Regions from separate parts of the Undibacterium sp. GrIS 1.2 genome, predicted to be linked through region 3. Evidence: predicted binding sites of a transcription regulator. Region 3 holds the regulator's gene; each other region holds the start of a gene.
The links. The regulator FliA, encoded in region 3, starts transcription of late flagellar genes. The targets are predictions, from matches to a motif close to CTAAAGTTTNNNNNNNNNNNGCCGNTA.

Region 1 (10,337 bases), on a different contig from region 3:
CTGAGAACTGTTCTAAAAATTGGACAATCGCTGTCTCAGGTACCGCCCGAAATGCGCGTAACTCCTCCAGCGCCGCCTCCCAGCGCAGCAATAATCCAAAGTTGGCCACATGTGCCAACGCATCTGCCGCCGCCCAATCCTGCGGCCAGTCTGCGCGACAAGAATAGGCACGCAAAGCAGGCGGCATGCTGATTCGGCGTAAGCTTTGTGCGATATCTGGTGGGATCATCAGCACACCAGAAAACGTGGGCCCGGTTAAAAATTTAGAGCCGGTCAATGCCACCATAAAATGATGTAACAAATAGCCATGCAAGCTCGCGTTCGATAATCTGAACTGGCAAGCATCCACTAATACCGTCACCGTATCAGGCAAGCGGTGGCTTAGTTGCTGTGCGCAGGCAATCGAGGGCGCTATCATTCCGGTTTTGGTGACATCAACCAAGGTCAATAAGACTTGTTGACCTCGCGTTGCGCCATGGTTGGCCAAGGACGCAACCTCGGCATCCACCTCGTCGATGGCTCTTGGTGTGCCGTCGGACAAGCGGATGGCCACCGTGACGACTTCAATCTGAGCTTCAGTTTCTACGACAGCATCGGTAACAGCATTAGCAATAATATTAGCGCCGACCGTGACCGATTCGCCCAAGGCAGAGCGGTTACTAAAGTGCCGACCCGCAACTGCCATCGGCACGCCGCTACCGGTTTCTTCCGCTTCCATCATGATTACGAGTAGCGATGCCGCTTTGCTGAGGTCTTCGCTTTTTTCTTTATTCTTTTCTTTATTCGTTTCTTTATTCTGCCGCGCTCGTTGGGCAACAAGCTGAGCTGCAATTAAATGTAGATCGGTACCCGAAGCGGCAAAGATTAAATCGGTACCGGATACTTTATCAAGCTCACATAAGTGATTTAATTCTTGGCGTACACAATCAAGTTCATGCTGGTAAATACTCTGTAGTGTTTCAATATCTATTGCTGCAAGCAGTCGTTGCCTTAAGCTATTTGCCGCTGCAAAAGCGTGGGTAGAAATAGTCGACGCAGTCGATGAGCCATACGCCAGCAGTGCATCATTGGGCGACGATTGGCAGCCATATTTGTTGGAACTACCATCCTCATCTTGCCCCACTGCGATTGCAATCCGCGCATCGCCGCCCTCCCGCAAAAGTTGCTCGGTTGGTGGCAACTTGGCAGGTGCAATAATCTGTTCAGCAACTGCTGCCAGATTCTTGGGTTTAATGGCAATAGATGGAATCATTCATTGGGCATTCATGATGGTCATGAACTTTGCTGGGGCGCAAGCGCCGCAGTTTTAGCAACCATAGACCGGAACGCGGTAAACAATTTTTGCATCTGCGGCTGTTTGTACGGATACAAATCAACCGGGTCCATCGAATGCACAATCATGTCGCTATCCACTTCAAAAATCAGTAACTGCCCGTCGCTAGTTTCTCCGCAATCAATGCCGACATAATCCAGACCTATGCGCTCGCTAATCGCTCTAAATGCAGCTTGATGACGCGGCACAAAATCAAACTGAAAACTGGCCATAAAGCGTTCTTCTTCCGCTCGTTTTTCCGGGCTGTCCGCCATACCTGCATTCAGATAATGGATCATCCAATGAGAAGAAATTCCCATGTGAGAAATAAATGGTTGACCATCAATCAGCATGATTCTGTATTTTCTAAAAAATCCATCCTCACTACGATAATCGACAAAACGAGCGATATAAAATTCATCGCTGAGCATACCCATCAGATAATCGGCGATGGCGCTAGGAGACGTAATTTTTTCTAAGCCCTGACCGGCATGCGATCCCACTGGACGCACAATAATGGGGAAATCACCATCGGGTAGCAGACTGGTGATGGTCAATTCTTCATTGGCGATCTTACGTAGAGTTTTGCGGTCTATTCGCACTGAGGTTGGCATCACAACGCCGTCTGCCGATTGTAATAAGGCACAGGCATTGTCGCGTCCTAGATGTGCAATCCGTCCGGGCATGTTCAGCACAGGTCGAGGCCAATCCTGGACGATATTTTCTAAGGCTTCTAACAGGGCGTGGTTATCATCCGACTCACCCAACGCGACAAACATCACATCATGCTCAGGCAAGGCGGGCAGGGCAGGGATACCATCGCCGACGTAGAGTAAATCCAGCGCGATATCGGCGTTTTCTAATAAAAATTCTAGCGGCGTATTCGCCATTAAATCACCTGCGGCCATCAGTGCCAGTAAACGGATTTTTGGAACAGCCGTAGTCGGCACAGAATACAGTTGCTGTATTTTTAGCGCCTCCATTTGGGTTGCTAATGCCGGTTCACTATGACCAATCAATAGCAGTAACGTCGCCAGGTCCATCATCACATTGCCGTCATTCGGATGCTTGGTTGCATACTCGATCAACTCCGCGCCAAAGGGTTTTAAATCCACGCCAGAAAACGCTAATCGCATTAGCGGTGCCAGACCGATAAATGTATGTTGGCTGTCCTCTTGTGGCGCCGGTGCGCCAGCTCCATTTGCTGCGTTGTCTGTGTCGGGAGTGGTCATAATTTTTCGCTGATCTGATTCAAAATTAGAGAGTATTTAGTGGTATTAATTCGCGTTAGATGCTGCAAGTGAGTTACCAAACCGTATCGCTGCTGTGATGAGTGCATCGACATCTATTTCACGAGTGCGATGATTAACAATCGCTGCGCGGATGGCCAGTTGGCCGTTGATGATGGTGGTGGAAGGCGCTGCAATGCCGGACTCCTGGATGGCGACGACAATCTTCGCATTAATCTGGTCAATATTGTTTTTGTCGATATTGCTTCCGTCTGCCACATGGAGATCAAGCTCAGTGCCACGGTAGCGAAAACAAACAATATTCAACGACACCGGAGCTAGCAGTTCTAGCGCCGGGTTGGCTGCTATCTGCTGCCGCATATACTGCGCTAATTTACAGGTGGTAGAAATCACCTGGCCTAGTCGTTCCGCGCCATACACTTGAATCGTGAACCAGGTTTTAAGTGCTCTGAATCCACGTGATAAATCAGGACCAAAATCACAAGGCCAGGGCGAACCTGCCGCCATGCCTTTGGCTTCGCGTCGCAAATAACTGGCTGGCGTGGCGAAGGTATCGTAGTGCGCTGCACCGTCACGCACCAGAATAAAACCGGCGTCATACGGCACTTGCCCCCATTTGTGAAAATCAAATGCGATCGAATCGGCGCGCTGTATTCCCACCAATTGCGGAGCAATATCGGGGGCCAACATCGCCAGCGCACCATAGGCACCATCGACGTGGAACCAAAGATTTTCGCTTTGTGCGAGATCGGCCAGTGCCGCTAAATCATCCACCGCGCCAACATCTACGGTACCTGCAGTACCAGCAATAAAAAACGGAGTTAATCCGGCCTGGCGATCAGCTACAATGGCGGTTTTTAGCGCAGCAACATCACATTGAAAATCGGCATTCATCGGTATTTGTCGCAAAGCGTTCATGCCAAGACCAGACAAATCCATAGCTTGCGCGATGCAACCATGCGCCCCGGCAGAGGTGTAGGCAACCAGACGCTTAGTGCTTGCAGAAATGCCGGTATGGCGAATTTCCGTGCCCAGTACACCAGTTCTGGCGACGAGCACCGCAATCAAATTTGCCATTGAGGTACCAGTGACAAATAAGCCGCTGGCGGTATCTGGGAAGCTAAATAATTCGCGCATCCACTGGACAACCTGGCGTTCTACTTCCAGCGGTATCTGGTCGCGGCCACCGAGATTGGCGTTGAGTCCGGCGGCTAGCATTTCTGCCACCGTGCCGACCGGTGTGCCACCACCATGTACCCAACCCATAAAGCCGGGATGCGTATTGCCCACCGCATAGGGCAGTACATTTTGCATAAACGTTTGGTGTACATCGGTCAGTTCGCTGCCGTGCACTGGCAAGTTTTGCCGAAACTGCTCACGCGTCTTTGCCGGAATTGGCTGCCAGACCGGGCGATCGCGGATGTGCTCTGCATAACCCAAAATATCGTCCAGCATGCGGTGCGCTTGCGAACGGAATTCTTGCCACGCAAGCGGATCAGCAGGGTCAAGCGAATCGGGTAGATCAAGCGAATCTGCAGACATCTTTTGCATGCTTTTTCTCAGTTGTGAGGTCGGAACTTAGTTTTAACCCAGATTTTCCATTAGGCTGTTACCACTTCGCAAAAACTTAGACGGCATGCGCTATTTCAATGGAAATCTGGATTTAATTATCAATCAAAATAGAAAAGTCCAAGCAAAGAATAAGTGCTTTTTCTAAGCTCAAATCAAAAATCAACAGAAAATACGGCAGAAGAGGATGGTGAGGGAGTTGTTGCTAGGTGCAAATTAGCTTTTGAACCAGCCTGTGCGTGGCAGACTGTTTAGTGTTGTCGGTTTTGTGTTGTAGGTTTAGCCGACAAGGTTTGGGCTGGCGTTGGTGCTAGCGTTGATCCTAGCTAGCGTTTGTGAGGGGGCGGATGTTTAGCACTGGTTTACGCTTTATCGTTGATTAAGAGTCCCTGCAATTTAGCCAAATCTTTTGCCACCGCCAATACTTCCACTGACGGAATTTGTCGTAACACCGTGTTGGTCTGAGAATCAACGATTTTGATGACGACTTTTCCAGAGTCATTATCAATACTGAAATTGACACTATTATCAGAGTTGATAAAGTTATTAATCGCATCAACCGATTTTTTCAGCTCCGCGCTGCTGACCGGCGCGGTGGAGGCGGCTTGATTGTTGGTGCTACTGGTCGCGGCGACAGTCGTGGCATTTGCAGATTTTGCAGCAGGCGCAACGGTTTGTAGCACTGGCACTGGCACAGGCGCACTGGAGACGGCGTTGCTGCTACCTGTTATTTGACTGATACTCATATCATTTCCAATACTAAATAAATACTACAAACCTGATTTGTGCCGCTGTATGCGCCACTTCATTTGCTACATTAACGCAACTTCGTCCCTACAAAACGCAATTTTCTAGCTTAGGGCGGAATAAGGGATTACTAGGTTTATCGGTCGGTTTTCTGAAAAGTTGAGCTTATTTTTAGGTCTAAGCAAAATATTGTCTACTCAGCGATGCCGTGCAGAATCTAGCGTGCTAGTTTTCGGGTTTGCAATCTGATTTTGTGATTTTACAAATCGATTCCCATGCTGATATCGGTTGATATGAATATACTCCCCATAATTTTTTAAAAAATTGGCTTATATGCGAGTAAATGTATGGACAACTTAAATATACGTAAGGGGAGTATTAATTTAGGGAGGAGTTCGAGTAGTATTTCTGGTGTAATCACCAGCGTAAAGCAGCGTTACGGAAACGCTGCAGTAGCAGAATAGAGGCGCATGCACTTTTGTCATGTTTGCTGACATTTGCTCATACTGATTGACCATCTGATCGGCTAAATCTATTTAAATCAATTCAAACCAATTCAAGCCATACTCCCTCATCCACACAAACTCAGCCCCGCCGCTCTCACAAAAGAGTAAACTACGCCTCATATGGCTGCGCATTCGCGGAGCTAGCCCTGATAAGAACTGAGAGCACTATGTCCGATACCCCAATCCCCTTATTTTCTGATTTGCATCTAAGCGAACCGCTGTTACGCGCTTTAAAAGATGTCGGTTACGAATCCCCATCACCGATCCAGGCTGCGACGATTCCGCCGCTGCTGGCAAATCGTGACGTATTGGGTCAGGCGCAGACGGGTACCGGTAAAACCGCTGCGTTTGCGCTGCCGATTTTGTCGCGCATTGATTTCAAGCAAACGACGCCACAAGCTTTGGTGCTGGCACCGACCCGCGAATTGGCGATTCAGGTGGCAGAAGCCTTCCAGCGTTATGCCACGCATATTCCGGGTTTTCATGTATTACCAATTTACGGCGGCCAGAGCTATGGCCCGCAATTATCGGCATTACGTCGTGGCGTGCATGTGGTGGTTGGCACACCTGGTCGTGTGATTGATCATCTGGACAAGGGTTCGCTGGATTTATCCAAGCTTAAAACTTTGGTATTGGATGAGGCCGATGAGATGTTACGCATGGGTTTTATTGATGATGTAGAGCGTATTTTGCAAGAGACACCAGAAACTCGTCAGACGGCCTTGTTCTCCGCCACGATGCCATCCGCGATTAAGCGCATTGCCCAGACCTATCTGGACAATCCGGCAGAGATTACCGTCGCTGCCAAAACCGGTACCGCCGACAATATCCGCCAGCGTTATTGGCTGGTTAGCGGCATGCACAAGCTGGATGCCTTGACCCGTATTTTGGAGGCAGAAACCTTTGACGGCATGATCATTTTTTCGCGTACTAAATTGGGTACGGAAGAATTGGCAAGCAAGCTGGAAGCAAGAGGCTTCTCGGTTGCCGCAATCAACGGTGACGTACAGCAGCAGCAGCGTGAACGCACGATTCAACAACTCAAAGACGGCAAGATCGATATCCTGGTCGCCACCGACGTTGCCGCCCGTGGTCTGGACGTAGAGCGTATCAGCCATGTGATTAATTACGACGTACCACATGATCCGGAAAGCTATACCCATCGTATTGGTCGTACCGGTCGCGCAGGCCGCAGCGGTGAGGCAATTTTGTTCATCACCCCACGTGAAAAAGGTTTATTGAAATCGATAGAGCGTTCTACCCGCCAGTTAATTTCACCATTAGAGTTGCCGACTATCCAGGCGGTGAATGATGTGCGGATTGCTCGTTTTAAAGAACAAATCAGTCTGACTCTGGCCTCCGGCGATTTGGCTTTATTCCAATCCGTGATTGAAGACTACGAGCGTGAAAATAATGTACCCGCGATAGAAATTGCAGCAGCTCTGGCAAAAATGGCTCGTGGTAACGAACCGCTTTTACTCGATAAGAATAAGCGTCCCGCCAGCGACGATACCTGGAACAACGAGCGTGCAAGCCGTACCAATCAATTTGAGCGTAATGACCGGGGTGACCGTAGCGATCGCTCTGATAGAGGCGATAGAGGTGACCGGGGTGACCGCAACGACAGAGCCGCACGCCCAAGTTTCGCGCCAAGAGAACGTGTAGAACGTCCGGCCGATGCTGGTATGAAAACCTTCCGTATCGAGGTCGGCCATGCGCATGGCGTAAAGCCCGGCAATATCGTCGGTGCGATTGCCAATGAAGCGAATATCGATTCTAAACATATCGGTCGTATCGAAATCTATGACGATTACAGTGTCTTGGATTTGCCAGAAGATTTGCCGAAAGATTTGTTAGATCATTTAAAATCGGTTCGCGTCGCAGGTCAGCAATTACGCATCAGTGCTGATCGCGGCATTGGCGGTAATAGTGGCAACAGCACAAATGCAGCATACGAAAAACCAGCGTATGAAAAGCCAACGCATGAAAAACTAACTAAGCCACGCGCAACACCCGACAGCAAACTCACTGCTGCCGTCGAGCGCGCAGCCTATGCCGATAAGAAAGAAGAGAATCTTGCCGAGCGTTTTGGTGATGCCGCAGATCGTCCAGCCAAATCCAAAAAAGATCGTCCGGCCAAAGTGCAATTACCCGTGCAAAGCTACCGGATTGAAGTCGGTCGTGAGCATGCCGTCACACCAAGCAATATTGTCGGCGCCATCGCCAATGAATCTGGGGTAGAAGCCAAGCTGATTGGCCGCATCGATATTTTTGACAGTTACAGCCTGATCGATTTACCACAAGGCATGCCGAAAGAAATCTTAAAGCATCTGAAAACCGTGTGGGTCGCAGGCAAGCAGTTAGACATCAGCGAAGCAAGCGGTGACAGACCGGAGACTTTTCCAAAACCGGCAGCGAAGAAAACTGCTTATGCGGCAGACAAGCCTGAATCTAAGTCTGCCTTTAAGTCAGCAAGTGCAGCTCCTAGACGCGCAGCAGATGGCGGCAAAGCACCGTCAAAATCGCCTTCAAAGTCACCACGCAAGCCAGGCAAATTTGCCTGATCCTTGTTCAAACTTAGTTGCAACAGCTTAGCGACAACGCTACTGAGTTTGAATTCGATAAAAATAAAGGGCTACGATTTTTCGTAGCCCTTTATTTTTTCATAGCTTGTCACGAATATTTATTTTTGTACGACCAATGGCAAATCCAGATAAAAAGTTGAGCCTTCTCCCAGCTTGCTCTTGACGGTAAGTTGTCCTTGTAAAATCGATGTGACGATGTTGTAGCAAATATTTAATCCCAAACCGCTACCGCCTTGCCCAAGCTTGGTGGTGAAAAACGGATCAAAAATCCGCTTCAAATTCTCTTCCGCTATACCGACACCATTATCAGAAAAATGGATTAAAACCCGATGCGGATCTGGTTGTGATGTTGCCAGACGCATGATGCCAGGCTTGCCATGATCAAAGCCGTGCAAAATAGAATTTTCAATTAAGTTCGTAATCACCTGACCTATAGAACCCGGATAACTATCCATCCGTATCATCAGCGGTACGTCCGACAATATGGTGTGACCAGCGTGGCCGATACGAATATTTAAGGTCGCAATAATATCGTGTAATACCTGATGTAATTCAAACGGACGACGTTGCTCTGAGGTGCGGTCAACGGCGACTTGCTTAAAACTGCTGACCAAGGTAGCGGCACTGCTCAGACCGCGCATCATGATCTCTGAAGAGGTTTTGGCATCTTCACAAAACGCCACTAAATCTGAGCGGCGCAAATTTTGCTGATTGAGTTTACTGAGTAAATCAGTCGTGTTGTCTTGCAAGGTGCTGGCCACCAGCAGGCAATTGCCAATCGGGGTATTTAACTCATGCGCTACACCTGCCACCAAGGCACCTAGCGCGGCTAATTTTTCTTGTGCCACTAAGTGTTCTTGGGTCTGGGTCAGGCGCCGGTACGCATCTGCATTGGCAAGCGCAATCGCGCCATAAGCACAGAGGGTACGAAAGATCATGCGCTCTCTTTCGCCATACGCATGTTGTCTGGAGGACTGTATGGTCATCACGCCGAGTACCTTATCCGCACTCATCAACGGGGCAAATAATGTGCTTAATACCGGTTCGGTGCCAGGGAGTAAACCTGGATTGTCTTCGTCGGGCGATATCTCAACCAGAATCTCGCTACGTTCTTTGATACAGCGTGCAGAGTGCGAAATTTCGCTCGACATCAATACCGTATCATGCGCAATCGGCTCACCGTTTTCTACACCAAAGGCGGAGGTCATACTTTGCTGATCGGCGTCCATAATATAGATGACAAACGCGGTGACATGCAGCAGGCCGTGGACGTGACGGTTGAGCGCCTGGAAGACCGCATTGGCGTCTAAACTACCGGTGATCTCTTGACCGACCATCCCCAGGCGCTCCAGAATTTTGCTGGATTGTCGCAGCACTTCGGCGCGCTCTGCCTCAGCATCTGCCAACTGTCGCAAGTGTTCGCTTTCAGCGCGCATGCGCTCAGTCTGGTGACTAAGTTGCATGGCGGTCGCACGGTTACTGGCTTCTTGATTATGAATTTTTTCGCGCGCGGCGATAGCCAGTCTGCCAAGCCCAAATGCATCTTCAAAATTACCAATTTCTGCCTGGGCGTCCGCTACTTCTTCTAGCAGTTCACCAGAAATAGTGTAGCCAGTGATATTGCTGGCAATATCTAATGCGCGCTTTAAATAATGCAGTGCTGCGCTGGCCTCTTGCATGTCAGGCGGTGGCGGCAAGTGATGCCGCATATGAATCGCGGCCAATACCCGCAATACGTCTATCCGGCGATAACTGTCCTGGCTATGCCGCGCCAGTAAGAGTGCCTGCTCGGCAATCGCCAGCGCATCGGCGGGCTGACCCAGCATCGACAAGGCATGCGCTTGCCCGCGCCGTGCACCGATTCTAAAATCAAACTGATCACGGACATCAGCTTTTTCTTGCAGCAAGCGAAAACTGTCCAGCGCCTGTTGATAGTCCCCCAAATCCAGCGATAAATCACTCAGGTAGCGTAGCGCCATCATGTACATGCGCGACTCTGACATCGGTGCCAGGATCGCGATGGTATCGCTTAACAATTCTTTGGCTGCCTCCAGACGACCCAGACGCCGCATGGTTTCTGCCATTTGCATCAGGCAACTGCCAACGCTGCCCGGCCAGTTAGTCGGCATCGCCAGATCGTGTCCGATCTGCATCCACTGTAATGCGGCTTGATGGTCGTTCAGGCTGTTGAAAGCATCGCCGATATTCGTCGTTAAGATGACTGCACGACGGATTTGGCCAGTTTGTAGCGCGTTCCCATAGGCTTGGATGCCGTAAGTGATCGCTTGCCCGAAATCGCTAGACAACGCTGCGGTTATACTCAAAAAATCACAGGCACAGCCGACAATATTCTGACGCGTATCCAGCA
Region 2 (10,337 bases), on a different contig from region 3:
TATGTAATTTCGCTTTTGCCGTAGGTGAAATGATTGCTCCGCCCTCAAAGGTATTAAAGACCTTCGTTGCGTGGAAACTTAAAACAGATAAATCACCGTAATTCAAAATGCTTCCATGTTTAGATTTAACGCCAAAGGCATGGGCAGCGTCATAGATTAATTTCAGTCCATAGTTGTCTGCAATTTTTTCAATTCGCTCGACATCACATGGATGTCCATAACAATGGACTGGCATGATCGCCGTAGTTTGCGGAGTAATTGCGGCTTCAATCTTATCTGGATCCATGTTTAAGGAAATAGGATCAACATCCACAAAGACCGGCTTGATACCGTTCCACAATAGTGAATGAGAAGTCGCTACAAATGAATACGGCGTTGTAATCACTTCGCCAGTGATGCGCAACGCCTGGAGCGCAGTCACCAAAGCGATCGTCCCGTTGGTAAACAAAGAGATATGCTGGACGCCGAGGTACTTGCATAACTCTTCCTCTAGCTGCTGATGGAAAGGACCGTTATTTGTCAGCCATTTATTTTTCCAGATTTGCTCCAGGTAAGGAATAAACTCTTCCAATGGCGGCAGCACTGGCTGGGTGACATAAATTGGCTCATCAGGAATTTTATTGATCATTTTATGCCCACTTAAAATAAATGTGACAAAAGCCATGTTGAATAAAGTGTCTCATCAATCAGCCTGCTTTTTCTTATCATCTAATTCTGCGAGATCAAAAGAACAGGCTGGCAAGTTGTTACACCAACGTTCCCACATATACCTGAAAGCGCGATATACAGAATCAGTAAGTAGCTCTGGATGACACTTGATTGAGTTTTCAGACCTAGTGCGAAGCGTGGATCGGATGGTAGAGAGTAAATCGAGATTCGCACACCAGAACAATCCCTTATGAATAAACTCTTCCTCACTGGTCGCAAGAAAATCATCTAAACCTACCTGCCCCATAATGCCTGCGGCAGATCGTGACGGTACGGTGTCACCGATCAAAGATAAGGTTGGCACTCCCATCCAAAGTCCATGATGCGTTGTCGTACCGCCGTTGTAGGGAAAGGTATCAAGACACATATCAATACGATGATACAAGTTGAGATAATCAGTCATATTTGAACGGCCGTAAAAACTAATCCTGTCTGACGATATCCCGTGGGCGGCAAACTTATCTGTAATCGCACTTGGATTCAGCGTCTGAGGCATAGAGCCTAATAAAATCTTTGATGTCGGTAATCGAGCCATTAGCTTCGACCAAAGTGCAATCGTCGCATCATTGATTTTCCCAATCCGGTTAAAACTTCCAAACACAATATAGCCTTTTTCAATTGCCGGAAGTGGAGCGACATCGGATGCAACAGTACTAGGGTTAAATGGCGCACTGCATGGAATGTTGGCAATTTTCTCTGAAAATAAAGAATCAAATTGCCCATTAGGCAATAAGTAATGATCCCCAATAAAATAATCCATTGCTGACAAACCTGTGGTGCCAGGATAGCCAATCCAGGTAACTTGAATTGGTGCAGGCTTTCTGGCGAACAGTGTCAGGCGATTCATCGACGTATGCCCAGAGAGGTCGACCAAAATATCAATTTTATGCTCTAAGATTTGTTTAAAAACCTCATCATCATTTTTTGACTGTATGACTTCCCAGCTAGAAAAATACGACTTCAAGCGAGCGGTATCTTGATCTTCTTCTTGATTGTTATAGTAAGCATATAGCTCGACAAGGTCATACTTGCACAAATGTTTTAGTATGGGCTCAATAAATGTGGCTACTGCGTGGTTATAAAAGTCGCCAGAGACAACGCCTATTCGCAAGCAGCGATCACTGGTCTTATCATTGGTATGGACGGGCCAATGAGAGATTAGAGCTGATTCAAACCGTTTTGCAAAAAGTAAATGTTCTTGAAACAATTCTTTTGCGGTAAGAGTACCCGCCTCACTCAATAAAAATAATAGGGCTGTATTGGCACCATGGTCTTTGGGATCAAGCTCAATGGCTCTACGAAGTAGTCGTTCAGAATCCGCTATTGGTTCAGCAAGAAAGTTACCAAGAATGCCCAAGCTACGGTATGCGACGCTAATCAAGGGATCAAAATGCAAGGCTTTATTAAAACTGGCCTTAGCCTCGATATATTGGCGTTTTTCTACATACACCGTACCTAGATTGTTATAGGCAGATGCAAAATCTGGCCTCAACTCGACAGCCTTTTGCAGATGCAACAGAGCCAAATCTAATTCTTTCAATAGAAATAGAATGCCTCCCAGACAATTGTGCGCATCCGCCATATCAGGCGCAAGTGATGCTGCAAGGATCGCCTCAGCTTTTGCTTCTGGCAAACGCGCCCTCTGTTTGAGTACGTTTGCTAAATTAAGATGAGCTAAAGCAAACTCTGGCTTATATCGAATCAAGTCTCGAAAACAAGACTCAGCTTCCTCAAATTTGGATAGGGCTGCGAGCAGATTGCCTAAATTATTGTAAGCCTCCAGCATCTCAGGATTTAGCTGGATCGCTTGCTTATAGTGCTGCTCAGCAGAAGAGAAATTCTTCATTTGCGTGTAAGCGAGTGCCAGATTGAAATGCGCAATTGGATCATCAGGCAAAATACGCAACGCTCGCTGCATCGACGTCAACGACTCTTCTTTACGATTAAGCTCAAGCAGTGCAATCCCCAAAAACCGCCATGCAAAACCATGCTGGGGATTTTTTTTGTCAGCTTATTTGCTAAACGCTCTACTTCTTTATACGCACCCTTCTCATACAACTTGACCAATTGATCGACGCCCTCTGAAAACACCACCGATTTTTTGGACGTCAGCGGCCTCAGTTTTGTACTAGATCGATTCTGAGTAGATGCTGTTAAAGAGGAATTGTTCTCGGTTTGATCTGGCGCCGGCGCCGTATTGCTATTTATATTGCTGCTAAAAAACTGTTCACGCAACTTGATAGCCTCTGCAACAACATTGTCATCACCTAGCGACTGCAAGATAGCGATGTAGGCAGACCAGTAGCTATCCGTGGTCGGAGAAGCTTGAATCGCGCGCTCAAAATATGTAAGCGCAGTCAATTGCTCGCCCTGTAATAAGCTTAATTGCCCCAATTGAAAATTGGCATCATCATGCTCCGGGACATGCGTCAGGATTAATTCATAGCACTCTTGTGCTTTCAAATGATTACCGCCTTGCATGTATTGCTTGGCCATGACCAACAATTGATCTATTGCCGCAAGTGCTTGTGCAGGCGAAGAGAGCTGGTTCTCCAAGACTTGGTGTTCCGTGGTCATGACACGACTAACCTCATGGTTTGATTTCCTTTTATGCCAGCGATAACGTGCAACTCGTTAGTACTAAAGAAAACGAATAGCAATCGTAAATAAGACACAGCGCGATCATTACGACATGTGAAAACGCTCTATTTCCATATACTCCCCCATATTTTCATCAAAAACCCCTTACTAACCAATGAATATATGGACACCTAAAAATACTCATATAGAGTATAAAAAAATTAGGATAAAACGATGAAAATAATCGAATAAATTAGTCCACACGACTAGCAGCATCATAGTATTTTTTACAATGAAACTGCCTTATCTCAATCCACTCCGATGAATTATGCGTGTATTGGAGAGATCAACGTGACATTAAGTAACTACCAGAATAGACTTTTATTTATTGCAGACATCGCTGGTTTGGATGCTCAGTTGTCTTATTTTTATCAAGATTAACAAAATTTATTGATAATCTATCTCGAAAATAAGATCAATTTCACCCTCAAGTAATTTGAATTGATGCCGTTTAGCGGGCAAGTAAATAAAACTTTACACCTTAAATAAAATATTTACTTGGGGAAATTCATTAAACTTTTTAGCTATCCGTCCGATACCTGATAGCAACGGCGGTCCTGTAGTCTTAACAAGACAGACCAAAGTTTAAGGCCACTCGCCAATTCAAATAACTTAGGTAAGGAGTATCACCATGGCTTCATTCATCAATACCAACATTGCCTCGCTCAATGCGCAACGCAATTTAACAACGTCCCAAAACTCCCTCGCGACTTCTTTACAACGTTTGTCCTCAGGTTTGCGTATTAACAGCGCAAAAGACGATGCGGCGGGTTTGGCGATTTCTCAACGTTTAACGTCTCAAATCGGTGGTTTAAACCAAGCTGTTCGTAATGCGAACGATGGTATCTCACTAGCGCAAACGGCCGAGGGTGATTTAGCCCAAATCGGTACTAACTTACAACGTATTCGTGATCTGGCTGTTCAGGCAGCCAACGGCTCTAACAGCGCATCTGATCGTGCTGCGATCAATAACGAATCCAATCAGTTGATCTCTGAGATCAACCGTGTTGCTAGCTCCTCTAACTTCAATGGCGTGCACTTACTTGATGGTAGCTTCACTGCGCAAACTTTCCAAGTTGGCGCAAACGGTACTTCAAACGATCAGATCAACATTGCATCAATCGCCAGCGCTCACACGTCATCCTTAGGTGTAGGCTCTAATTCTAGCTACTCCGCTAGTATTTCAGGCGGCACTAACGCAGTTGGTGGTCTCAACTCCGGCGATTTGGTCATTAACGGCTTTAATGTTGGCGCAACTAGCTCTGATGGCGTGTCTAACACAGCATCAAGCGGCAGCGCTATCGCAAAAGCTGCTGCGATTAATGCAGTCAGCGGCCAGACTGGTGTTACTGCAACGGCACAAGCTACAACATTGGCAGGCACGGCAGCAACTGGTTTCGCTACTGCAGTCGCTGCTGGCGACATCAAAATCAACGGTGTTGATATTGGTGCACTGGCAGCAGCAGGATCTGCAGCAGAACGCGGCGCTCAAGTAACAGCAGCTGTTAATGCAAAATCAAGCCAAACAGGTGTTACAGCAACATTTGACAGCACAACTGGTGCCGTATCTCTGGCCGCAGCCGATGCACGAAATATCACGATCACTAAATCGGCTAATGCTGGCGCTAATGACACAACAACGGGCTTGACTACTGGTGTTGCAGCAGCAACAGCTGGCGTCACTACTACAGTTGGTACAGTTAAATTGTCGTCGACAAGCTCTTCTGGTATCACTTTGGCAAATGGCGGTACAGGCACAACATCCGGCACAACCATTACAGGCACAACAGGCAATTCACTTGCAGCTGGCGAACTGACTATTAATGGTGTTGACATCGGTGCGGTTACTGGTGGCTCAACTGCAACGTTGCAAGGTGCTGCATTGGCTACTGCAATTAATGCCAAAACATCACAAACTGGTGTTACTGCAACGAATACTGCTGGTGTTTTAAGTTTTACTAGCTCACAGAATGCAGGCTTCACTATTACAACTAAAGGCAATGCAACATTAGCCAATACCGGTCTTGCAGTAGGTACAACAACGGTAGCGGGTGCTGGTGCAACAGCTTCTGGCTTGAGTGCTGGTAATACAGCGGCTACGGCTACGGTTGGTGCAGGTGTATCTTCATTAGATTTGACTACTGCTTCAGGTGCGACTTCAGCATTGGCAACAATTGATGCTGCTCTGGCATCAGTCAATAGCTCACGCGCTTCCTTAGGTGCTTACCAAAACCGTTTTGCTTCTGCTGTCAGCAGCTTGCAAACAACTTCGGAAAACTTGACTTCATCTCGTAGCCGTATTCAAGATACAGACTTCGCCTCTGAAACTGCCAACTTGACACGTGGTCAAGTATTGCAACAAGCGGGTACTGCGATCTTGGCACAGGCAAATGCCTTGCCACAGGGTGTGTTGGCTCTGTTGCGTTAATCAATGGCAGGGGTTTAACTCTTCATTGAAAAGTGCAATCCCCTGGTCATTTTTTGACCAGGGGAATTTTACTTAAAGGAAACAATCATGGATGCTCTTTCGACTGGTAATCAACTACCATCAGGGCAAACTGTTTCAGATCGCTCTACCTCTGGAAATATTGCCACCACATCTACCGTCAAGGCATCAACGCCGACAGAAACAGCGCAAGCCATCACTCCGGCAGCCAAAACACAAGCAACCAGAGATCAAGTCGATAGCGCGGTCAAAGACATTAACAAAGCACTACAATCTAGCTCACAGGGCCTGGAATTCAGTATTGACCCTGATTCTAAGCATGTCGTTGTGAAGCTAATTGATCAACAGACCAAACAAGTTTTACGCCAGATACCGAACGAAGAAGTACTGGAAATTTCTAAATCCCTGGATAAACTACTGGGGCTATTGATTAAACAAAGCGCCTGAAATGCTAAAAACGTTCAGTTTTGAAATAGGCAGGTAAATCCCCTTCTAAAGTCTGGTTTGCTTTTGCCGATAATTAGTTAAAGTATCGTCTCGTAAAGGGGAATCAGGTGTCCATTCAATCTACAGGTATAGGCTCAGGTCTTGATGTTAATTCACTCGTCAGCAAGCTGATGCAAGTGGAAAGTCAGCCTTTGACCAGTCTGGCGAAAAAACAAACGAGCTACCAAGCCAAGCTCTCAGCTTACGGAACTCTCAATAGCGCCTTAGGTTCATTTCAAAGTGCTGTTGCAAACCTAAGTAATCCCTCAGTCTTCCAGTCGTTAACTGCAACCTCTGGTGACTCAACGATTGCATCCGCAACGGCTGCGGTATCTGCAGCAGCGGGAACCTACAGCATTACAGTCAACCAGCTTGCCCAAAATCAAAGTATTTCAAGTGCTGGCCAGGTCAGCTCTTCTGACGCCATCGGGACTGGCACATCTGCGACCGTTTCTTTTAAGTTCGGTACGATTGCAGGCACAGCAGTGAATGGTACCTATCCAAGTGGTGCAACATTTACACAAGATACAACGCAAACGACAGGCACTGTCACGATCGATAGTAGTAACAATTCATTGCAGGGCATCAGAGACGCTATCAACTCTGCTGGCATCGGTGTCAATGCCTCTATCGTCGGTGACGGTAGCGCTACGCCTTATCATCTGGTGCTTAGCTCGGCCAAAACTGGTGCGACTTCTAGCTTACAAATCAGCGCGACAGGTGACTCTGCTGTAGCTAATTTACTGAATTACGATCCTTCTGGAACGCAGAACTTTACTGAAATCAGTACGGCTCAAAATGCCAGTCTTAAAGTGAATGGCATTAATATCACCAGCGCCGCCAATACTGTAACCAGTGCCGTACAAGGTGTTACTCTGAATTTAACTAAAGCTGGTACGACAAGTATTTCGGTAACGACAAATTCTGGCGCAGTACAAAATAGCGTGACTAATTTCGTTCAAGCCTACAATGCGCTGAACGCGACAATCACCAGCCTCACCTCCTACAATAGCAGCACGCAAAAAGGCGGCCTGTTGCTGGGAGATTCAACAACTCAAGGCGTACAAAATCAAATTCGCAATTCTTTGTCGGCTGCAGTCAACGGCTTGGGTGGTGGCTTAACTACTTTAAGCCAAATTGGTGTGTCTTTTCAAAAAGACGGCTCATTGTCTGTCGACTCTACAAAATTAAGTAAGGCCTTAACAAATAATTTTAGTGACGTTGGCGGCTTGTTTGCCTCTATCGGCAAGACTAGCGATAGCTTGACTAGTATCGCTGGCTCAACTTCAGCGACCAAAGAAGGTACTTACGCTCTTAATGTGACGCAAATTGCGACTCAAGGTAGTTTGACGGGTAGTTTAGCTTTGCCTGGTACGACCACGATTGATGCAAATACGACGTTAAACGTAACACTCAACAATCTGAATGCCAGTGTCGCCATTCCAAGCGGTAGCTACACGCCAGCTCAATTAGCGACTGCAGTACAAACAGCGATTAACACCACATCTGCGTTTTCAGCAATAGGTTCTTCTGTTAAAGCCAGTATCAATAGCAGCGGTCAATTAGTATTGCAGTCAACAAGTTATGGTTCTTCATCTAACGTGACATTAGCGGATGGCACCGGCACTAGCGCATCAAGTCTGGCTGGAACACAATTGAACGGTACCGCCGGGCTCGATGTAGCCGGTACACTCAATGGGACACAAGTAAGTGGATCTGGACAAACCTTAACTGGTGCTGTGGGAACCAACACTGAAGGATTAAAAATCCTGGTCGCGGGTGGATCGGTCGGTGCCCGTGGTACGGTCAACTACTCAATCGGCTATGCCAGCAAATTAACTACTTTGCTCAACGGTTTTTTAGGAAGTTCTGGAACGATTGCAAGCACCACGGACGGTGTCAATCGCACCCTTAAAGACCTTAGCAAACAGACGGATACGCTTAATAGTCGCTTGATTGATGTCGAAGCGCGTTACCGTGCCCAATTTACGGCCTTGGATTCGATTATTAGTAGTTTAAATAGCACCAGTACATTTTTGACCCAGCAGTTATCGGCACTAACGGGTAGCTCAAAATAATTATTACGCGAATTTTTTTGCTTAACGAAAAATAATTCAAAGCATAAATCGAAGCTCAAAAGAGGAATCTACCATTATGTTTGGCTCATCACAGACTCGCGGTGCTAATGCCTACGCAAAAGTTGGAATGGAAACTGGTGTCATTGCAGCCAGCCCACATACATTGATTGTTATGCTGTTTGACGGCGCTATTACAGCAATTTCTAACGCATTGCAAAATCTTGAAACCGGCAATATTGCGGCCAAAGGTCAATCTATTTCTAAAGCGATTTCGATTATCGAAAATGGTTTGCGCGCAAGTCTGGATAAAAAAGTCGGTGGTGAAATTGCTCTCAGCCTTGACTCGCTTTATGCCTACATGGGCAATCAGTTAGTGGTCGCCAATTTAAAAAATAAAGCAGAAATATTAATTGAAATACGCGATTTACTTCGTGACTTAAAAAGTACTTGGGAAGCAATCGCTCCGGTATCAGCTACCGCCGAATTAGAAACAGTAAGACCACCACAGCAAGTAGATGCACTTGCTCCTCGCCCATCCAAATTTCTTGAGGCTTGATGCAGATGGATAGCATGAAAATGATGTCGATTTACGAAAATGTTGCCCATATAACGGACCAAATGCTCAATGCAGCCCGTACCGGGGACTGGGATTTATTGGCCAGGTTAGAGAATGATTGCTCTTCCCAAGTGCAGACTTTAAAAGCGAATGAGGTGAATACAGAACTTCCACCAGATTTGAGAAATAAAAAAATTCAAATCATCAAAAAAATTCTGGCCGATGATAAAGAAATCAGAGATTTGACTGAGCCTTGGATGGCGCAATTAGCCAATTTAATGAAAAGTTCTGAATCTAGCCGCAAGCTGTCACAAGCATACGGCGCTAGCCGAACGAGCTAACGACTATCATGTTGCCAGGGGTCGATAACCTGCCAAGACCCGTATCCACCACAGAGGCGCTATCTGCGGCGGGCTCCATTGGAGGAATCAAGCAAGACGTTGTTTCTAAGCTAGATCAGTTAGTCATTGGCAAGCAAGTGCAAGGTGAAGCGCTGTCCCGTTTAAATGACGGGACTTTTTTTGTCAAAATCGCAGGTGTTACTGCGAGAATGGCGTTGCCGGACGATACCAAGCCCGGTGACAAATTGGCTCTGACTCTGCTCGCACTGAACCCGCGGCCAACTTTCCTGCTTGGTAGCGGCGATAATGCGATTACGACTACTGCCTCATTCTCAAGGCAAGATTTAATCGGGAAAATGTTGCAAGATGTAGGGCAACAAAACTCGATTTCCACCTCATCTAAATTACCTGTCACAGCAGAAGATACCGCCAAGGCCGCGTTAGGACTGCTTGAGCAATATACTAGTACGCCCACTAATTTAAGCACCACTGGAAAACTGATTAATAGTATTTTGCAAGCAGCGCAACAACAAAACCTACAACAAGGTACGCCACTCACATTGGTCGGTAAAACTGCACTAGCACAAGACGCCAGCACCTTAGCATCACCTGAAAAATTAGCTGCCAACTTACAGCAAGCAATATCATCCAGCGGCTTATTTTATGAATCTCATGTTGCTGATTGGGCACAAGGCAAAATGTCTCTCAGTGAGCTGATGCGGGAACCTCAGGCACAACAAGCGACGCAGCAAACAAGTCAGACAACTGATGTCAATACTTTGATGAACAAACTGGCTGACAATTCCAGCTTGGCACAAATTATTCATTTACAACTGGACACCTTAGAACAACAAAAAATAGCGTGGCAAGGTAATTTATTACCTGGCATGCCAATGGAGTGGGAAATCGTGAAGGATGACAGTCAGCAAACATCAGGACAAGCCGAGGCTGTCCCGTCCTGGCAAAGTGCTGTGCGTTTTGAACTACCCACACTGGGAGCAATCTCGGCAAAAATCAGTTTGCAAGGAAATCATTTACAGTTTTATTTACGTGCCAGTAATCCAGAAAGCGCCACGTTATTA
Region 3 (10,337 bases):
GTTTCTATCTTCCCTCTGGTTGGTATTGGGATGATTGTTTTTGCAGTGAAATTATGGTTTGTCAGAAGCTGCATTGGTCAGCCAGTTTTAGTGACCACCAAAGCGCCGGAAATAGGGTTGAATGAATGGAAAGCCAGAATACGTTTTATACCACCGCTCGGTGAAAGTTTGGGTATGTTACGCACACCGCAAGCAAGTTGTCCGGTCAGGATTGAATGCCAGTGTCTTTATGAAGACAGCAGTGGTGAAGATACCAGCACTAAAACCTTGTGGTCGCTCGTCGTGGATGAGGTGCAGCTTGCGCATGGAACTTCGCAGACGAGTTTCATGGTCGATTTTCCAGCACAATTGCCAGCCTCAGGTGCTGCGGATGGTAAGAACAAAAAAATTATTTGGAAATTAGTAGTGAGAGTATTTGATGGCGATTTAGTTTTTCCTTTGTTGGTTGGTTCTGCATTGAACGAGTCTTCAAAGATCCACTGGCAGAGCCTGCTGCACAAATCAAAACCGCTATATCAGCTAGATTTGACAAAGCTAGCGGAGGCTGCGTCTTTGCGTAATGCCGCTGAGCGCAGGAATCCTTGGTTAGGGCGCATCTTTTTATTGTTTTTTGTCACGATTGCAGGATGGAGTTTGATCAAATTTTTGTTATCGGTGTTTGATCCTGCTCGTAACGAGGCGCAGTCAGAAATGGCGCCTGTACAAACCGAGACATATACACAATTACAGGCAAAGCTTGCTGAGGGTGCTGATCCAAATCGGCGTGACAACGATGGACTAACCAGCTTGATGCAGGCTGCGCAAGAAAAAGATTTGGCCAAAGTGCAATTATTATTATCGAGTGGCGCACGTGTTGACGATGTGACGCCAGTTGTCATTAGCGCTGCAGGTTACCGAATGGGAAACCGCAGCGCCTTATTTGATGCGATTAGTAGCGACGCGGTTGAAGTGGTTGGTGTTTTACTTGATGCTGGTGCTGACATGCGATTAGCCAGCAATCAGGTCTGGACGCCCATGCATTACGCTGCCTATGTCGGCGCTGTGCGCAGTATGCGTGTATTGCGAGAGCATGGTGCTGAGATTGATGTGCCGTTTAGCGAAGCACGCGGTTCTACCCCATTGATGGTTGCTGCGCAATATGATCAGTTGCAGTCAATCCAGTTTTTACTGGAATCTGGTGCCGATAAAACGAAATTAGATTTGTACGGAGAAAATGCATGCGGCTATGCACGTTATTTTAAAAAAACAGCGGCTGCAAAAGCGCTTGACTGCGATTAACTTGAGAGATTAGTTCAAGAGAGTAAGTTCAAACAATCATTTCAAACAAAAAATAATCGCAGCACCGCAGTACTTTACATCCCTCCCCACGCCGCATTTAATGTCACAATCGCTGCCAGACCTGCGGTTTCTGTACGTAAGACGCGTGGCCCCATACTCAGGGTCAAGACACCTTGTCTGATCGCCAGCATTTCTTCATCATCAGAAAATCCACCCTCAGGACCGATCATCAGGCTGACTGATTGCGCGGGGTGATGACGTGCCCAGTCGGCAAGCGATTGATCTGCTCTGGGCGATAACAAAATGCGTTTATGCATATCTTGCTGTGCCAGCCATTTAGGCAAATCCATAACTGGAGATAAATGAGCCAGGCGATTACGCCCACATTGCTCCGCCGCAGCGACGATAATGCCTTGCCAGTGAGCGAGCTTTTTTTCAGCACGCTCTGCCGATAATCTCACCACACAACGTTGGGATGACAATGGCTGTATGGTCGTCACGCCAAGCTCAATCGCTTTTTCAATAATCCAATCCATCTTGGATGCTTCCGGCAAAGCCTGCGCCAAAGTCAAGGCAAATGGTAGTTCGCATTCTTCCGGTAAAAATACTTTGACTTCTGCGGTAACACTTTTTTTTGTAACGGACACCAAGGTGGCGACATAACTGGCGCCTTCGCCATTAAATAGAGAAATGTTCTCGCCAGCAGAAAGTCGTAAGACAAATATATGGTGAGCGACATCTGTAGGCAGATCAATCGAGGCGCCGATGGTAAGCGGTAAAGGGCAAAAGAAGCGAGGCATGTTCTATTTGTATAAAAGAGTATTCGTGTGACGGTATCGAAAAACGCCATATCATGGAAAAAGATTATACGGCAGGCTTTACTAATTTCGATTTGTGCAAGGAGTGATACTGGGAAGCTGACGGTGCAAATTTCTTATAAAGGAAGATTTTGCGGATAGTCCGTTCTAGGGACGCGGCTAAGCACTATATGTATTGCTACTAAATCATTGCGGTTCGCGCTTTGTTTGTTTTCTTATCGGATTTAAATTTATACTCCTAATTAGTATATTTAAGTGTCCATGTATTCATTGGTCTATAGGGTATTGGCGTTTAATTCAACTATTTGAACGATAGATAAAAGCCATCGTTCTATCTCTGATTTCGCTCTTCAATATTGCTTGTTCTAATCACGCCATCGCCATTGCGCGTGCAGATCAAGAGTGCTTCGTCGCTTTTAAAAAAGCTGTCTTTTCTGAAAATCTAAGTTTACGTCTCATCTCACTTGCTCTGATTTTTTGGGTTTACTGAAATAGGGGGTAAATCGTCACTTGTTCGGCGCATCTACAGAATGCAACATCGCCAATAATCACACTTGTATAAATGTGTAATAGCAGCGTTTTGCTTGCTTCTTAGAAATAGATGGGAGTCGGTAATGGCCGAAGATAGCGATCTCGAAAGAACCGAACCGGCGTCGCCCAAGCGCTTAGAGCAGGCGCGTGAAGAGGGCGATGTCCCGCGCTCAAGAGAGTTGTCTACTTGCACGATCTTGCTTGCCGCGGGCGCTGGCTTATGGATGTCTGGCGGTTCTTTAATCAGGCAGTTGAATCATATGCTCATCGATGGATTATCGATGGAGCGTACTTTAGCGTTTGATCACGATATGTTGTTTTCGCACATCGGCATGATCTTGATGGATGTGTTGCTCGCTTTTGCTCCGCTCGGTGGTTTGTTGATGCTGGTTGCAATTGGATCTCCGTTATTAATCGGTGGCTGGCTTTTTAGTGCTAAAGCCTTGCAACCTAATTTTAGTCGTATGAATCCTTTGTCTGGTCTGACGAATATGATTTCGTCCAAGGCCGGTGTGGAGTTAGTTAAGGCAATTCTCAAAGCGCTGATTGTCGGAACGGTTGCTTGGATCGTCGTAATGAATCAAAAAGATGCCATCTTCGGCCTTGCTTCCGAGCCTTTGGCCGCTGGCAGCGCACACATGGCAACCATGCTTGCGATCTGTTTTTTATCGATCGTCGGTGCCTTGGTATTGATTGCCGGAATTGATGTTCCATACCAAATGTGGAGTTATGCCAACAAGCTCAAAATGACCCATCAAGAAGTGATACAAGAATCAAAAGAAGCCAACGGTAATCCCCAGATTAAAGCCAAAATCCGCGCGCAACAGCGCGAAATGGCGCGTCGCCGGATGATGTCAGAAGTACCGACAGCCGATGTCGTAGTCACCAATCCAACGCATTACGCGGTCGCTTTGAAATATAAAGATGGTAGCAACGGTGCGCCGAGAGTGGTTGCCAAAGGTGCTGATGCCGTCGCTGCAAAAATTCGTGAACTGGCTGCAGAAAATAATATTCCCTTGCTAGAGGCGCCTCCCTTGGCACGTGCTTTGTTTAAGCACACTGAGTTAGGTGACGAAATTCCAGAGACACTTTACGCGGCCGTTGCAGAAGTTCTGGCTTACGTCTTCCAGTTAAAAACATTCCGTCAGCATGGCGGCCTCAGGCCATCTGTGCCTTTCGATTTAGCAGTTCCTGCTGAACTTGATCCAAACAACGCTCCTCAACCAGCGAATACCGCCGGAGCTAATCCATGAATGGTTTGAAATTACCCGCCTGGATGAGCATATTTAGTAACAAGGCCATTGCTGCGCCGATACTCATCATCATGATGTTGGCGATGATGATATTGCCGCTGCCCGCCTTTGTACTCGATGTCTTTTTTAGCTTCAATATTGCGCTAGCAATCATTGTTTTACTGACCAGCTTATACACCATCAAGCCACTTGATTTTATGGTGTTTCCAACCGTGTTATTGGTCAGCACGATGTTGCGCTTATCACTCAACGTGGCATCAACCCGGGTAGTGTTGACCGAGGGGCATACCGGTCCAGATGCTGCCGGTAAAGTGATTGAGGCCTTTGGACATTTTCTGATTGGCGGTAACTATACGGTTGGTATTGTAGTCTTTGTTATTTTGACGATTATTAACTTTACCGTCGTGACCAAAGGTGCAGGTCGTATTGCGGAGGTCGGTGCCAGGTTTGCATTGGATGCGATGCCTGGTAAGCAAATGGCGATTGATGCGGATTTAAATGCGGGCCTGATTGCGGAACAAGAAGCACGTCGTCGCCGTACCGAAGTCGCGCAAGAAGCTGAGTTTTATGGTGCGATGGATGGTGCTAGTAAGTATGTTCGTGGTGATGCAGTGGCGGGCATTATGGTCACCATCATCAATATTGTTGGTGGCTTAATTGTAGGTATGGTGCAGCATGATCTGGATTTTGCAACAGCCCTAAAAAACTATACTTTGCTGGCAATCGGTGATGGTCTGGTTGCGCAGATCCCGTCACTGATTATTTCAACAGCGGCAGGTATCGTAGTATCTCGGGTTGCCAGTGATCAGGATATTGGCGGTCAACTGATTGGCCAATTATTTGCTAAACCACAGGTGCTGTTCATTACAGGTGGCATCGTTGGTGGCATGGGTCTGATTCCAGGCATGCCACATGTAGCTTTTTTATTGTTAGCTTTACTTCTGATCGGTGGCGGTTACTTATTAACCAAAAAATCGGATGTCGTCCCCACGCCCGAAGAGCAAGTTGCAGCGCCAGTTCCGCCGTCTGAAATGGAAGAAGCAACATGGCAAGATATCCTGCCAGTAGATACTTTAGGTTTAGAAGTTGGCTATCGCCTCATTCCTTTGGTTGACAAAGGGCAGGGAGGGGAGCTGCTTAGACGAATTAAAGGAATCCGCAAGAAGTTTGCGCAAGAGGTAGGTTTCTTATCGCCCCCTGTGCACATCAGAGACAACTTAGAGCTTAAGCCATCGGCGTACAAGATCACGCTAAAAGGCGTTGAGGTCGGCGTCGGTGAGGCGATTACCGGGCAATATCTGGCAATTAATCCCGGCATGGTATCTGGCACTTTGCCTGGCCCGATTACGACAGACCCAGCGTTCGGATTGCCTGCAACCTGGATTGACGCTGCCATGCGGGAGCAAGCCCAGACTATGGGTTATACCGTAGTGGATGCCGGTACTGTCATTGCCACTCATCTCAACCATTTAATTACATCGCATGCGGCTGAGCTGCTGGGTCGTCATGAAGTTCAGCAATTGATGGACCACCTCGCAAAAGACACGCCAAAGTTAGTCGAGGAATTGGTGCCTAAACTATTGCCACTGTCTATTTTGCAGAAGGTATTACAAAACCTATTGATCGAGGGTGTGCATATCCGCGACATGCGCACCATTATCGAAACCTTATCTGAGCATGGCATGCATACCCAAGACGCAAACGAGCTGACGACTTACGTTCGCATTGCATTAGGTCGGGCAATTGTGCAGCAGATATTCCCGTCCACCAATGAGTTGACGGTGATGACATTAGATAACCGGCTCGAACGTTTGCTGATGCAAGCATTGCAAACGAGTGGCTCTGATGGCGCAGGTATTGAACCAGGATTGGCAGATACCTTGGCAACTCAGACAGAGGCAGCAGCAAAACATCAAGAGCAGATGGGTTTAGCGCCGGTTCTGTTAGTGCCGGGTCCTTTAAGAGCGTTGTTGTCGCGTTTCTTGAGGCGTACTTTGCCGCAGTTAAAAGTGTTATCGCAAGCAGAATTACCAGAAACAAAAACAATTAGAGTTACCAGCCTGGTTGGAGGGCAATTATGAACGTGAAGAAATTTTCAGCGAATACATCGCGCGAGGCAATTCGTATGGTGAGGGATGCACTCGGTTCGGATGCAGTCATTCTCTCTAATCGGAACGTCGATGGAAAAGTAGAAATACTAGCGATGACAGATGAGACGATGAGTTCAATTGCGACATCATCGGATCAGCGTGCGATCCCGGAGACGGCCAAATTTCCACCGCGGTTGCAGCAGACTGAACAGGGATGGCAAGCCAGCGAATCGCCTCTGCTCTCAAAATCTCAGCCACACGTGCTAGATAACATAGTCAGCGCCGGTGAGTTAGCCGACGTGATGACTGAAATCCGGTCTATGCGCGGTATGCTGGAAGCGCAATTGGCAGAGATATCCTGGACGAACACCCAAAAGCGTCAACCTCAAAAGGCAGAAGTAATGCGAGAGATGCTGGCAACGGGTTTCAGCGCAAGCTTATCCCGTTATCTAGTCGATAAAATGCCAGAATCTGAAACCGTCGCTAGTAGTATGGATTGGATTAAAGCGATTTTAAATCGCAATTTATCCACTATCAATAATGAGAATGAAATTTTAGAAAAAGGCGGCGTTTATGCTTTGGTTGGCCCTACAGGCGTAGGCAAAACCACCACCACAGCAAAACTCGCTGCCCGTTGCGTGATGCGCCATGGCCCTGCCAAACTAGCATTGATTACGACGGATGGTTATCGTATTGGTGGCTACGAACAATTGCGTATTTACGGCAAAATATTAGGTGTGATGGTGCATTCGGTTAAAGATGAATCTGATTTACGGATTGCTTTGTCTGAACTAAAAAATAAACATACCGTATTAATCGACACGGTCGGCGTCAGCCAACGCGACAAAATGGTGACAGAGCAGGTTGCTATGTTGTCTGGTGCAGATGCCAATGTAAAACGCTTATTGTGTTTAAACGCGACCTCTACAGGCGAGACACTTAGTGAGGTCGTTCGGGCTTATCAGGGTAGCGGGTTGGCGGGATGTATTTTGACTAAGCTTGATGAGGCCGCGACTATCGGCGGCGTGTTAGATATCGCGATTCGTCAAAAGCTTCATATCTATTATCTCGCCAGTGGCCAGCGTGTGCCTGAGGATTTGCACATCGCAAACAAGCAGTACCTGGTTGATCGCGCATTCAAATTAAAACGAGAGACATCTGCCTATCGATTGCAAGATGAAGAGCTACCGATGGTGATGGCAAATGCGGCTATGGCTTCCGCCGCGAATACCAATAATGGTTTGCGGGAGGTGTCTTTTGGCTAGTTTTGATCAGGCAGAAGGCTTGCGCCGGATGTTAGAGGCGCCAAGACCGCGTGTGCTCACGTTTTTATCCGCTTTGCGTGACGAAGAAAAAAGTGGCATGCTTATTAATTTAGGTGCTTCTCTTGCGAGAAAAGGGCAGCAAGTCTTGATGGTTGATGCCAGATCTTCGGCCAATAGTATTGGCGCTTGGCTCAATGCAAATACCGAGCAGACCTTGTTGGACGTTGCAAGACAACGGCGTACAATGCAAGAGGCAGTAAAAATTGTATCAGCAGGCTTATCTGTGACGATGCTCTCAAAATATGCGACTGCGTTGGCGCGATTGCCCGCCGAAAATACTAAGCGTTTATCCCGTGTTTTTGATGTTGCTGCAAACAGTGCGGACTTGGTCATTGTGGACAGCGAAATTGATGGCGATGATGCGTTCCCGCTAGCTTCATTTGAAGAGAGCGAAGTCGTAATACAAGTATCTGCCAATGCGGCCACGATTAAAGATGCTTATGGTTTGATTAAACGTGTCAATAACCGTGTAGGCCGTCGTTCTTATGGTATTTTAGTATCGGGTGTAACAGAACCGGAAGCACGATTGGTTTATACCAATATGGCACAAGCGGCTAGTCGATATTTAGCAGTACCTTTGCATTTTGTTGGCTACGTGCCAGAGGACGATCACATGAAAAAAGCAGCGCATTTAGGTCGTTCGGTGATTGATGCATTCCCATTGGCGGGTGCCTCTATTGCGTTTTCTCAATTAGCTGAGCGGCTTGCCTTGACCGCAAGATCAACAGCCCGCTCAACATTAGGTTTACATGGATTGCCAGAGTTAGGTATTCGTCTCGGAATTTGATTGATTATGTACACCGCTAGCGGAAAATCAGATAAAAATTCCCTACTTACGGAGCATGCTCCACTAGTGAAGCGACTCGCTTATCAATTAAAAGCGAGATTGCCCCCCAGCGTCGAAGTTGATGACTTAGTGCAGGCCGGTATGATAGGTCTGCTAGATGCCGTTAACCGTTATGAAGATAATCACGGCGCACAATTTGAAACCTATGCAGTGCAACGCATACGCGGTGCAATGCTGGATGAATTGCGCAGCAGTGATTGGCTGCCGCGTGGTGTGCGCCAAAACATGCGCAAAATTGAAAACGCAATGAACGCATTGCAGCAAAAATTGGGACGTCCACCGCTAGAAACGGAAGTTGCTAAGTTGCTGAAATTGAGTCTGGCCGAATACCAGGATTTGCTGGGTGAGAGTGGTGGACATCAACTCGTGTATTACGAAGATTTTCATGATGCAGATACCAAAGAGCATTTCCTCGATCATTACTGTAACGATCGTTCAGGCGATCCTTTAGAAGATCTTTTGCATGGCGATTTTCGTGATGCTGTGATCTTCGCGATTGATAGTTTGCCCGAGCGAGAAAAGCTACTCATGGGTTTGTATTACGAACAAGAGCTCAATTTAAAAGAGATAGGCGCCGTCATGGGCGTATCCGAATCCCGGATATCGCAACTTCATAGCCAGGCAGTAGCCCGACTCAGGGCTTCTTTAAGGGAGAAAGCGTGGACTGGGCTAGCCTAATTGGATTTATCTTAGTAGTTGTCGGCATCTTTTCAGGCCAACTGATTGAGGGCGGACGCTTATCCTCCTTAGTGCAGCCTGCTGCATTTGTCATCGTTGTTGTCGGCACGATCGGCGCTGTATTGTTGCAAAGCCGGATGCCCACGTTTATCCGTGGTGTCAGGATGCTGAAATGGATTGTTTCCATGCCAGTCGATACCAGTAAAAAAACTATACAAGAGGCATTGATCTGGAGCGTAGTTGCTCGCCGCGAAGGTTTTTTGAGCCTTGAACGTTACATGGAATCCAGCAAAGATCCTTTTATAAGCAAAGGTTTACGCCTTGTTATTGACGGTATTGATCCTGCCCGCATAAAAGATATTCTCGAAGTTGACGTGTCGTTATACGAAATGGAGCAACGGCAAGCCATCAAGATTTGGGAAGCGGCTGGCGGCTATTCGCCAACTATCGGGATTTTAGGCGCGGTACTCGGCCTGATCCATGTGATGGAAAATCTGAGTGATCCCAGTAAGCTCGGTAGCGGGATTGCAGTCGCTTTTGTAGCGACAATTTACGGTGTAGGCCTGGCAAATTTGTTGTTCCTACCTATCAGTAACAAGCTGAAAGAAATTGTCCATCGTGAGGTAGTAAGGCGCGAAATGTTATCGGATATTTTTTACAGCATCGCATTTGGCGATAGTCCTCGAGTGGTGGAAGAGCGCCTGGCAAACCATAAAAACTGATATTAGCCATGGCCAGAAAGAAATATCATGAAGAGAGTGACAACCATGACAGATGGTTAGTTTCTTACGCCGATTTCATTACCTTGTTATTTGCTTTTTTTGTCGTCATGTATGCTATCTCATCGGTCAACGAAGGCAAGTACCGTGTGCTGTCTAATTCGCTTACAGGGGCGTTTGGTAAAGAGGTATTAGTTAAGCCGACTAAAAAAGATACCGACTTAGAGCCTGCGATTAAGTTAGATCCTCTTCCCATCATCAAACCCAGAAATACAGAGCCCTTACGCAAAGAGCGTGAGCAAATGACCGGGATCGCACGCGATATTCTGGCTGTTTTAGAGCCCTTGGTCAGAGAGGGTAAAGTAAGAGTCACACAGACAAGTCGTGGCGTTACGATAGAAATTAATGCAAGTGTGCTTTTTGCCCCGGGCGAGGCAAAGCTGAACGAAGATTCAAATCAGGCATTGAAGGCGATTGCATCGGTGTTAAAGCTGGACAATCACGCCATTCAGGTGGAGGGGCACACCGATAATCTACCTATTAAAAATACTAATTTTCCATCTAACTGGGAATTGTCCGCCGTGCGTGCCAGTACTGTCGTCCGATTATTCACGGAAAACGGCGTTGATGAAAATCGCATGACTGCCGTTGGACAAGGACCGAAAATGCCAGTCGGATCAAATGATACCGCGGATGGCAGGGCCAGAAATCGACGCGTAACGGTCACTATTCTGGCTATTTTGCCAGAATCGGGTGTTGACGTTCCGGTAACATCTGCCGATAAAAGAGCCAATTGAA

Region 1: AAKU61_RS15525 (flagellar protein FlaG) is a predicted target of FliA. The motif match lies at 5,016-5,042, and genes of this name have one in related genera.
Region 2: fliD (flagellar filament capping protein FliD) is a predicted target of FliA. The motif match lies at 6,287-6,313, and genes of this name have one in related genera.

The regions. Positions count from the first base shown of each region.
Region 1 is NZ_JBEONP010000037.1:1,063-11,399, reverse strand. It holds gene AAKU61_RS15540 (hypothetical protein) at 1-1,252, opposite strand, end outside; gene AAKU61_RS15535 (ATP-grasp domain-containing protein) at 1,273-2,544, opposite strand; gene AAKU61_RS15530 (pyridoxal phosphate-dependent decarboxylase family protein) at 2,590-4,113, opposite strand; gene AAKU61_RS15525 (flagellar protein FlaG) at 4,494-4,877, opposite strand; gene AAKU61_RS15520 (DEAD/DEAH box helicase) at 5,552-7,948, shown strand; gene AAKU61_RS15515 (ATP-binding protein) at 8,068-10,337, opposite strand, start outside.
Region 2 is NZ_JBEONP010000036.1:38,277-48,613, reverse strand. It holds gene vioA (dTDP-4-amino-4,6-dideoxy-D-glucose aminotransferase VioA) at 1-628, opposite strand, end outside; gene AAKU61_RS15485 (O-linked N-acetylglucosamine transferase, SPINDLY family protein) at 683-2,341, opposite strand; partial or broken gene AAKU61_RS22660 (tetratricopeptide repeat protein) at 2,405-2,677, opposite strand; gene AAKU61_RS15480 (tetratricopeptide repeat protein) at 2,632-3,285, opposite strand; gene AAKU61_RS15475 (flagellin N-terminal helical domain-containing protein) at 3,980-5,776, shown strand; gene AAKU61_RS15470 (flagellar protein FlaG) at 5,864-6,241, shown strand; gene fliD (flagellar filament capping protein FliD) at 6,349-8,358, shown strand; gene fliS (flagellar export chaperone FliS) at 8,435-8,914, shown strand; gene AAKU61_RS15455 (flagellar protein FliT) at 8,914-9,255, shown strand; gene fliK (flagellar hook-length control protein FliK) at 9,264-10,337, shown strand, end outside.
Region 3 is NZ_JBEONP010000027.1:128-10,464, reverse strand. It holds gene AAKU61_RS12865 (ankyrin repeat domain-containing protein) at 1-1,278, shown strand, start outside; gene AAKU61_RS12860 (16S rRNA (uracil(1498)-N(3))-methyltransferase) at 1,353-2,078, opposite strand; gene flhB (flagellar biosynthesis protein FlhB) at 2,711-3,880, shown strand; gene flhA (flagellar biosynthesis protein FlhA) at 3,877-5,961, shown strand; gene flhF (flagellar biosynthesis GTPase FlhF) at 5,958-7,235, shown strand; gene AAKU61_RS12840 (MinD/ParA family ATP-binding protein) at 7,228-8,082, shown strand; gene AAKU61_RS12835 (RNA polymerase sigma factor FliA) at 8,089-8,820, shown strand; gene AAKU61_RS12830 (flagellar motor protein) at 8,802-9,542, shown strand; gene motD (flagellar motor protein MotD) at 9,551-10,336, shown strand.